One region of the Faecalibacterium sp. BIOML-A1 genome, then DNA from elsewhere that is predicted to be linked to it. Evidence: riboswitches for the same ligand, from Rfam matches in the RefSeq annotation. Region 1 holds a riboswitch; each other region holds the start of a gene.

The links. A riboswitch is a leader RNA that binds a small molecule or an ion and turns the genes downstream of it on or off. The one in region 1 is predicted to bind thiamine pyrophosphate.
Region 2: it holds a riboswitch for thiamine pyrophosphate, as region 1 does, so the genes downstream of both, thiD (bifunctional hydroxymethylpyrimidine kinase/phosphomethylpyrimidine kinase) here and GKG36_RS09235 (energy-coupled thiamine transporter ThiT) in region 1, are expected to answer to the same signal.
Region 3: it holds a riboswitch for thiamine pyrophosphate, as region 1 does, so the genes downstream of both, thiW (energy coupling factor transporter S component ThiW) here and GKG36_RS09235 (energy-coupled thiamine transporter ThiT) in region 1, are expected to answer to the same signal.

Annotation. Positions count from the first base shown of each region.
Region 1 is NZ_WKZJ01000007.1:78,457-81,657, forward strand. It holds gene bilS (flavodoxin family protein BilS) at 1-315, opposite strand, end outside; tRNA gene GKG36_RS09230 (tRNA-Ala) at 379-454, opposite strand; gene GKG36_RS09235 (energy-coupled thiamine transporter ThiT) at 597-1,226, opposite strand; TPP riboswitch at 1,309-1,408, opposite strand; gene GKG36_RS09240 (sporulation transcriptional regulator SpoIIID) at 1,519-1,767, shown strand; gene sigG (RNA polymerase sporulation sigma factor SigG) at 1,818-2,585, opposite strand; gene GKG36_RS09250 (sigma-70 family RNA polymerase sigma factor) at 2,860-3,201, opposite strand, start outside.
Region 2 is NZ_WKZJ01000004.1:15,700-18,900, forward strand. It holds gene GKG36_RS05970 (TENA/THI-4 family protein) at 224-901, opposite strand; gene thiD (bifunctional hydroxymethylpyrimidine kinase/phosphomethylpyrimidine kinase) at 894-1,694, opposite strand; TPP riboswitch at 1,753-1,859, opposite strand; gene GKG36_RS05980 (TIGR00730 family Rossman fold protein) at 1,957-2,493, shown strand; gene GKG36_RS05985 (NAD(P)-dependent oxidoreductase) at 2,535-3,201, opposite strand, start outside.
Region 3 is NZ_WKZJ01000002.1:53,666-56,866, forward strand. It holds gene GKG36_RS02505 (precorrin-8X methylmutase) at 1-336, shown strand, start outside; gene GKG36_RS02510 (hypothetical protein) at 499-735, opposite strand; TPP riboswitch at 923-1,030, shown strand; gene thiW (energy coupling factor transporter S component ThiW) at 1,323-1,838, shown strand; gene thiM (hydroxyethylthiazole kinase) at 1,854-2,675, shown strand; gene thiE (thiamine phosphate synthase) at 2,662-3,201, shown strand, end outside.

The DNA.
Region 1 (3,201 bases):
GACTGTGTTGCTCCTGTCCAGTGAACGCTCCACCTTTTTCAGGATCTTGTTGAAATACTCCTCACTGCCGCCAAAGCCGGCGGTGCCAAAAAGGAAGATATTTTTGCCGTGCAGCTGCTTCAAAAAGTCCAAAGTGCTTTCGTCAGCGTTTCCCTTGTCTGTCCAGAAGCCCACATAGAGGTCGTCTGCTTTCATGGCAGCAGGGTCCGGGGTGCCAAAATAGCAGCAGTTTTCCTGTGGCAGACAGGCGTGCAGCGTGTCTGCCAATAATTTTGTGTTGCCTGTTTTACTGCTGAATACGATCGCGTAGCTCATAGTTTCTCCTTTGGTCGGTAACAACAAAAAACACCACACGTTTCCGTGCGGTGCTTTTCCTTCTGGTGGAGAATACCGGGATCGAACCGGTGACCTCTTGCATGCCATGCAAGCGCTCTCCCAGCTGAGCTAATCCCCCAGATGTTTGTGCCGTGCCTGACGACAGGAGTAATTATACCAGCGCTTTGCCGGATTGTCAACAGCTTTTTTGGGATTTTCTGCAAAAAAAATTCCCGCCGGGGAAATGCCCTTCCCGGCGGGAAAAATGACTGCGAAAAAACTTACGCTCTTGCGTTCTGCGGGTCGAAGATCTGCGGTGCGACACGGATCAGGATCACCACAAGGACCGTGGTCAGAATGGCTTCGGGCAGCATGTAGGTGGCGTTGTACACGGCACTGTACAGCCAGCACAGACCGTCCACGCTCATGTTGGAGATGCCGGGAAAGCCGATCTCGGTCATCCAGCTGAAAGCGTAGTCGTAGTCCTTCCAGACGATGTAACCGGACAGAAAGCTGCACAAAAAGCGCAGCAGGCACACCACAAAGGCGCTGACACCGACACCCACGGTGCGGCTGCGGAAAGGCTTTGCGATCAGGCAGGCAAAGCCCAGCACCGTGAAGGCCAGAAGGTAGTCCAGCAGCACGCAGCCCACCTGTGCCGTGAGGGTCTGGCAGTATGCCAGGTTGCCAAGGCCCTGCACAAGCTGGATCAGGCTGTTGACGAAAGCGGTCATGATGCCCCACTTTGCGCCGTGGCGGTAGCTCATTACCAGAATGGGCACCATGCTGAACAGGGTGATGGAACCGCCGTGGGGCATGAGCGGGATCTGGATCATGCTCAAAACGGTGGACAGGGCGATCATCAGCGCACCCTCCACCAGAATGCGGGTCTTGGAATAGGTTTTGGTCATAGGGATTCCTCTTCTCAGAACAATAGTACACAAAAACAAAATGCGCCCGCTTTCCAGCAGGCGCACGGGGTTTGTGAAAGAACGGACAGTTCTGCAAACTCCCACGCCGGCATTGTCCGGTCTGGTAAAAGGGTACTCCGCAAAACGCGGATCTCAGCCTTTCGGCACCCCTGTTTTTATGTCCATGCAAAAGTATAGCGCGTCCGGCGCAAAAGTCAAGCCCCGGCGGAACATATCTGCCCCGGCCTGTGCATAGGCTGTACCATAAGTTCACAATGGGAGGAGTCTGGATATGAAGGGAGACCCCGAACAGAGGGCGGTACAGCTGGGCGAATATATCGCGGCCAACCGGGCCACAGTGCGTGCGGCGGCAGCGGTGTTCGGGTGCAGCAAGTCCACCGTGCACAAGGATGTTGCGGTGCGGCTGCGGACGCTGCAGCCGGAGCTGTTCCGGCAGGTGCGTGCGGTTCTGGCCTGCAATAAGGCAGAGCGGCATCTGCGCGGCGGTGCGGCCACCCGGCGCAAATACAGCCGCAGATAAAAGACGGCACACTTCCGAACAAAACGGAAGCTGTGCCGCCTTTTTTAGGTTCAGTCCCGGGTGCGGAACTGGCTCAGTGCGCCTTTTTCCAACCGGCTGACCTGTGCCTGACTGATGCCGATCTCCTGCGCCACCTCCATCTGGGTCTTGCCCTGCAGGTAGCGCAGCTCCATGATCCGCTTTTCCCGCGGGGTCAGCCCGGCCACGGTCTGCCGGAACTGCAGCCCGCTGATCCAGCTGTCCTCGCCGTCCGGGTCCCGCACCTGATCGATCACATACATCGCATCGCCGCCATCGGTGTACACCGGCTCTTCCAGACTGATCGGCTCCACCACCGATTCCAGCGCCGCCGTCACTTCGCGCCGGGCAAGGCCCGCCGCCTGCGCGATCTCGTCCATGGTCGGCTCGCGGCCCAGCTGCTTTTCCAGCGCTTCGCGGCTCTGCATGGCCCGGTAGGCGGTATCCCGCAGGCTGCGGCTCACCCGCAGGGCATTGTTGTCCCGCAGAAAACGCCGGATCTCCCCAATGATCATGGGAACGCCGTAGGTGGAAAAGCGCACCGGCTGGGCGGGGTCAAAATGATCGATGGCCTTGATAAGCCCAATGCACCCCACCTGAAACAGGTCGTCCAGATTTTCGCCGCGCTGGGCGAACCGCTGCACCACGCTGAGCACCAGCCGCAGGTTGCCTTCCACCATTTGTTCCCGGGCTGCCGCATCACCGGCGTGGGCGCGGGCCAGCAGTTCCCGCTTTTCGGCTTCGGTCAGCACAGGTAGCTTTGCAGTGTTCATGCCGCACAGCTCCACTTTGTTGTACATCCAAACGCCCCCGGTCTGTTTTGATCTTCACCGGGAGTATGGGATGCGAAGCGGCATTGTATGCGTGGAAAAAACTGTGCGCTTTCCCGTTTGGCAGGAAAGCGCGGCAAAATAAAAAATGACCGCCTCGAGTCCCAATCCGAGCGGTCATCTTTTCTTGACTAATCCGGTAAGGAACTAGCCGTTTGCAGGGCCAGCGCCTTTTGTAGCTTTATTATGCGCGAATCAGCGCGGATTGTCAAGCCCAGCGGGCGGCAGTCCGCGTTTTTTCACCTCACTCGTTTTCCAATTGTACTTTTAAGGTATGGATGATCCGTTTTTCCAGCCGGGAAATGTAGCTTTGGCTGATGCCCAGTGCGTCGGCGGCCTCCTTCTGGGTGCGCTCAATGCCGTCCGCCAGACCAAAGCGCAGCTCCATGATCTGCCGTTCCCGCGGGGACAGGCTGTCCACGGCCCGGCGCAGCACGGCGCGCTCCGCATCCTGTTCCAGCCGCTGGCTGATCTGGTTCTCATCACTGCCCAGAATATCAGAAAGCAGCAGCTCGTTGCCGTCGCCATCCACGTTCAGCGGTTCGTCGATGCTGGCTTCCTGACGGCGGTTGGAGCTTTTGCGTAA
Region 2 (3,201 bases), on a different contig from region 1:
AATTTTATTCGTCCTTGACAGAAGAGAGTTCTTCTGTTAGGGGCGTTTTTCTTTTCCACTCCCTCGGCAGAAGAGCCGGGGGAGTTTTTGTTTTAGGGCTCACTTATTTCCGGCACTAAGGCTCATGCCTGTGGTTGCGGCCACGAAAACCTGAACAAAACAAATGCACCCGGTTGCTGCGGTTCTGCCCACAGGCCGGGTGCATTTTATATTTTAGGAAAAATTACAGGTCACTGCGCGGGGAAGCTGCCATGGCCCAGAAGTTCAGCTCGTGCTCCGAGCAGGCATGGAAGATCTCGCGGCAGCGGGCAAGGCGCTCGTCGCTCAGGCCTTCGCAGACTTTTTCTGCAAACACGGCCCAGTCGCGGCAGGCCGCCTCATAGCCCTTGTCAGCATAGTCCACCACCAGTGTACCATAAAGGGTATCCTGCACGGAAGGCTTTTCTTCCAGCAGTTTCTGGAAGATCCAGCCATAGCTCAGCATACAGGGCAGGCAGGCCATCATGCACTCGGCTGCGCCCTCGCCATTTTTGGCGGCTTCGATCATAGAGTCCACATAGGCACGGTTCTCCGGCCGCAGCGGCAGGCTCTGGATGCCTTCATCGGTCAGTCCAAAGTGCTTGAGATAGTGCAGGCGGGCTGCATCCTCGCTCTCATTCACGAAGGAAAGCAGGGAATAGTAGGTGCGGATGGTCTGCATATCCTTTGCCTTGGTCATGCCCCAGGCAAACACCTTGGCATATTCCCGCAGGTAAAGACTGTCCTCCACGATGTAGCCCTTGAAGCAGGCTTCATCCAGTGTGCCATCCGCAAGGTGGGTCAGAAATTCTGAGTGCAGGCATTTCTCCCACACAGGCAGGCTTTCCTGTACCAGCTGCTGCACAAAGGTCTGCTCACTCACCCACAAACTCTCCCTTCAGTGCAAACATGTGGTTCATGGGGCCGGAGCCATGGCCCAGATCCAGCATGGCAGAAAGACAGCCGGAAATGTAGGCCTTTGCGCGCTCCACAGATGCATCCAGATCATAGCCCTTTGCCAGATTGGACGCAATGGCGCTGGATAGGGTGCAGCCGGTGCCGTGGGTATTGGGGTTTGCAATGCGCTTACCGCGGAACCATTTGCCGCAGCCGTCCCGCCACAGAAGGTCGTCGGCATCATTGATCTGGTGGCCGCCCTTGCACAGCACGGCACAGTGGTATTTCTCGCTGATCAGCTTTGCAGCGGCCTCCATTCCGGCCGCATCGGTGATCTTCATGCCGGAAAGGATCTCAGTCTCCGGAATGTTGGGGGTGACCACCTCTGCCATGGGCAGCAGCTTTTCGGTCAGTGCCTGCACGGCATCGTCCCGCAGCAGCTTGGAGCCGGAGGTGGCAACCATCACCGGGTCCACCACGATATGCTTTGCGCCGTAGGTGTGCAGCTTTTCGGCGATCACACTGATCAGCTCTGCCGAGGATACCATGCCGATCTTGACGGCATCCGGGTAGATGTCGGTAAAAATGGCATCGATCTCCTGTGCCAGAAATTCGGGCGTGGCTTCAAAAATGCCGGTCACACCTGTGGTGTTCTGGGCAGTCAGTGCGGTAATGGCGCTCATGGCGTACACGCCGTTTGCAGTCATGGTTTTGATATCGGCCTGGATGCCAGCACCGCCGCTGGAATCGCTGCCGGCAATCGTCAATGCAGTTTTCATGGTTACAACTTCCTTTGCAAAAAAGTGCGGAAATGCCAGCAAGGAGGCACCTCCGCACTTTGAAGCAGCAGTATCTCCCTACGTTGGCATTGTCCAAATCAGGTCACAGGTCTGGGCAAACAGCCCACTCTCAGCCTGCTTTTGCAGGCTCCCTTTTTTCTGCGTTCAAGAATACCACAGTGCCGCTGCATTTGCAAGGGGATGGCCCTTTTCAATCGGCCCGCTGCGTGGTAAAATGGAAAAAAACAAAGGGGGAAATACCATGAACATCACGGTCTATCTTGGAGCAAATGCGGGCAATGATCCTGTGCTGGCGGCAGCTGTCCGGGAACTGGGCAGCTGGATCGGTGCAAACGGGCACCGCCTTGTGTACGGCGGCTCCCGCAGCGGCCTGATGGGTCAGCTTGCCCAGAGCGCGCTGGACGCAGGCGGCACAGTGACCGGTGTGGAACCGCAGTTCTTTGTGCAGCAGGAGCTGCAGCACGATGGCCTGACCGAGCTGATCGTCACCAAGGACATGACCGAGCGCAAGACGAAGATGATCGAGCTGGGCGATGCCTTCATCGCATTCCCCGGCGGCACCGGCACGCTGGAAGAGATCGCAGAGGTAATGTCCAAGGTCTCGCTGGGCCAGTTGGACGCGCCCTGCATCCTGTATGATCTGAACGGCTACTACGACAGCCTGAAAGCACTGCTTGCCAAAATGATCGAGAAAGGCCTTTCCACGCCGCAGCGCCAGCAGGGCATCCGATTTGCGGCGAATCTGGAAGAGATCACAACGATTTTGAATAAAGCCTAAAAGGAAACGCTTCCCCGGCCGGGAAGCGTTTCCTTTTTATATCATTCTCCCAGTGCAGTGCGGATATTTGCCAGCACCTTCTGGCTCAGCAGCACAAAAGCCTGCTTGGTGCGTCCGGCAGAAACATTCGCGCAATGCACATTCTCACGGGCAAAGAAGTCTTCACCCACCGGGCCGGCAGCGGCACGGGTGTCACAGAAAAAGTGGGTGCCCGGCAGAGCAAGCCACTGTTCCAGAGCAGCAGAGTCAAAGCCCGGGCCGATGGAAGTGTTGAACAGCACCTTGCCTGCGCCCAGCTGTGCAAATTCGTCCTTGCCCAACAGCAGTACGTTCTTGTTCAGGCAGGTGAACACCACCTCGCTCTCGGTCAGCAGCTGTGCCAGCGGCTTATAGGCCATGCCCACAGCTTCGGCATCCGGCTTGCGGGTGCGGCTGTAATAGGCAATGTCGGCACCCATGAACTGCAGCGCGTCGGCGATCATTTTGCCGGACACACCCAGCCCGATGATGCCTGCCTTCAGCCCGGTGATCTCCACCGGCTCGTCCCGCAGCATGGGCATCCTAAAACCGTGCAGGATGCCGGTGAGCTCATGCAGGACGTACTCCACAACGCCGCGGTCGCCGTAGTCCCGGATGCCCAGCACTTTGATGCCGCGGGTGCGGGCGTAGGCGATATCCACATTGGCGCTTTCCTCGGAATACAGGCTG
Region 3 (3,201 bases), on a different contig from region 1:
GGCACCACCCGTGCCGTTGCCGCCATGCACCGCGCTGCCCGGGAGCACCCGGGGGCCATTCTGGCCATTGGCAATGCGCCCACGGCCCTTTTGACCATTGCGGAGGAAATGGAAGCCGGTCTGCGGCCTGCACTGGTCATTGGCGTGCCGGTGGGGTTTGTGAATGTGGTGGAAAGCAAGGAAGTACTGTTTGCCGCCTGCGAGCGATACGGCGTGCCTGCCATCGCCGCCATGGGCCGCAAGGGCGGCAGCAATGTGGCTGCAGCCATCTGCAACGCCCTCATTTACTCTGCCACCGAAATGCTGGACCCCTCTGCCAGAGGGTGGAACGGATAAGGCGGAAACAGCATAACATCAAAAACCCGGAACCCTTTTTGAGCCGTTTTGGCCGAGAAAAGGTTCCGGGTTTTGTTCATGATTTTTTCAGAGAGCTATTTTGCAACAGCCCCATTTTCACGGAAAAGGTCCGAACCGAGCACGGCATCCACACTGCCGGCATCAGGCTGCGGGGAACGTCTTGTTCCACACTTCGATCACCTTGAACTTCGGGGTCCAGCCTTCGGGCTCAAAGCGGTCGCCCTTGGCACCCATGGTGCCCTGCTCGGTGCACCACTGTGCGGCCTTGGCCATATCAGGGTCGGTCACATCCGCAAAGGCGGGTGCGCACACGCTCAGCACCATGCACAGCGCCACGAGGGCTGAGAGCAGCCTTTGGGTCAGGGTCGTCTGCTTCATATGGAATTCCTCCTTTTTGCTTACGGGGGGGGGTATGTGTCCATCTTGAAAATACCATATTTCACCTTCTTTTTCAATAAAACCTGCGTGAAACGCCCCAAAAACTGCGTGAAAAACGTTTTGCACCGCTGTGCGCGCCTTTGCCCCCTCTTGCAATTTGTGCGCAAAGGGTGTAGAATACAGTCACAATCAAATACAGGGGAGCTTGTAAAGCAGGCTGAGAGGAAGTACCCAAACTTCGACCCTTTTACCTGATGCGGATAATGCCGCCGTAGGAAGTCAGAATGGATGATTTTTTGCAGGAGGCACCGCGGAAGGTGTCTCCTGTTTTTTTTGTTGTGTACCTATTACCATTAAGGAGGATGCCTTGTACTTTTCTGCGGAAGTGCCGCAGCGGGCTGAGGGGGAGCGCCCTGAGCTTTGTGACCGTCAGCGATGGGAAGCCGTGTTCCGGCGTGAGAGGAGACCAGAAAGTCTCGACCGCTTCTTATAGTTCCTGCGCCGGGTCTGGCACCGGGTGCGGGCTGTTTGCGGAGGCGCTGTATGGTTTTTGCTGCTTCCGCAGGTTTGGAAAGGAGCCTTGCCTTATGAAAAAACTCTCTGTGAAAAAGCTGGCGTTGGCCGGCATGCTGTGCGCTCTGTGCGTGGTGGGCAGCGTATTCAGCTTCCCCATGTTCGGCAGCAAATGTGCACCCATCCAGCATATGGTCAATGTGACCTGCGCGGTGCTGCTTGGCCCGTGGTGGGGCGTGGGCGTGGCCTTTGTGGCCTCGCTGCTGCGCAATCTGCTGGGTCTGGGCAGCCTGATGGCCTTCCCCGGCAGCATGTTCGGCGCACTGCTGTGCGGCCTTGTGTACCATAAGACCAAAAACATCCTTGCCACCATGGTGGGCGAGGTGTTCGGCACCAGCATTCTGGGCGGCCTGTGCGCTTACCCGGTGGCCATCTTCCTCATGGGCAAGAGCGCCGGCGACATCGCGTTCTATGCCTACATCGTGCCGTTCCTCATCTCCACTGCAGTGGGTTCCATCATTGCGGGCGTGCTGGTGTACAGCCTGCAGCGCTCCGGCGCACTGCGCTCCATGCAGAACAGTCTTTCCTGACGGAGGGGCACCCGAATGTTCAAAACAGAGTTTGAAAATGTCCGCCGCACCTGCCCGCTCATCCATAACATTACCAACTACGTCACCGTGAACGACTGCGCCAACATGGTGCTGGCCTGCGGTGCTTCGCCCATCATGGCCGACGATGCCGCCGAGGTGGAGGACATCACCACCATCTGCGGCGGTCTGAACATCAACATCGGCACCCTGAACAGCCGCACCATCACCAGCATGCTGCTGGCGGGCAAAAAGGCAAACCAGCTGGGACATCCTGTGGTGCTGGACCCGGTGGGTGCGGGTGCATCCCGCCTGCGCACCGACACGGCTTTCCGCCTGCTCCGGGACGTAAAGTTCACCGTGATCCGCGGCAACATCTCGGAGATCAAAACGCTGGCCTCCGGCGCGGGAACCACCAAGGGCGTGGATGCCGATGTGGCCGATAAAGTTACTGAGGCCAATCTGGACAGTGCCGTGGCCTTTGCCAAGGCCTTTGCAGCCCAGACGGGTGCCGTTATTGCCATTACCGGTGCCATCGACATCGTGGCCGATGCCGAAAAAGCCTACTGCATCCGCAACGGCAATGCCATGATGAGCAGCATCACCGGTACGGGCTGCCAGCTTTCGGCCCTGACGGCGGCGTTCGTTACCGCCAACCCCGGCCATCCGCTGGAAGCCGCTGCAGCTGCAGTGTGCGCCATGGGCCTTGCGGGCGAGACCGCCCACAAGCGCCTGACCCCGCTGGACGGCAACTCCACCTACCGCAATTATATCATCGATGCCATTTACAATATGACCCCGGATCAGCTGGAAGAAGGAGCAAACTATGAAGTGCGATAAGCAGAACATGCTTCTGTATGCCGTCACCGACCGCGCATGGGTGGGAAAGCAGACCCTCTATGAACAGGTGGAGAGCGCCCTGAAGGGCGGTGTCACCTGTGTGCAGCTGCGTGAAAAAGAGCTGGACGACGAAGCCTTTCTGAAAGAGGCTGTGGAGATCCATGCTCTGTGCCAGCGCTACGGCGTGCCGTTCTTTGTGAACGACAATGTGGACATTGCCATCCGCTGCCATGCCGAAGGTGTGCATGTGGGGCAGGAGGATATGGCCGCAGCGCAGGTGCGCGCCCGTGTGGGCGAGGGAATGATGATCGGCGTTTCCGTCCACAGTGTGGAGGAAGCACGGGAAGCCGTCAAGCATGGCGCAGACTGCCTTGGCGTGGGCGCGGCCTTTGCCACCCACACCAAGACCGATGTGGATGTTCTGCCCCACGAGACCCTGAAGGCCATCTGTGATGCCGTGGACATCCCGGTGGTGGCCATTGGCGGCATCCACAAGGAGAACATCCTGCAGCTCAAGGGCACCGGT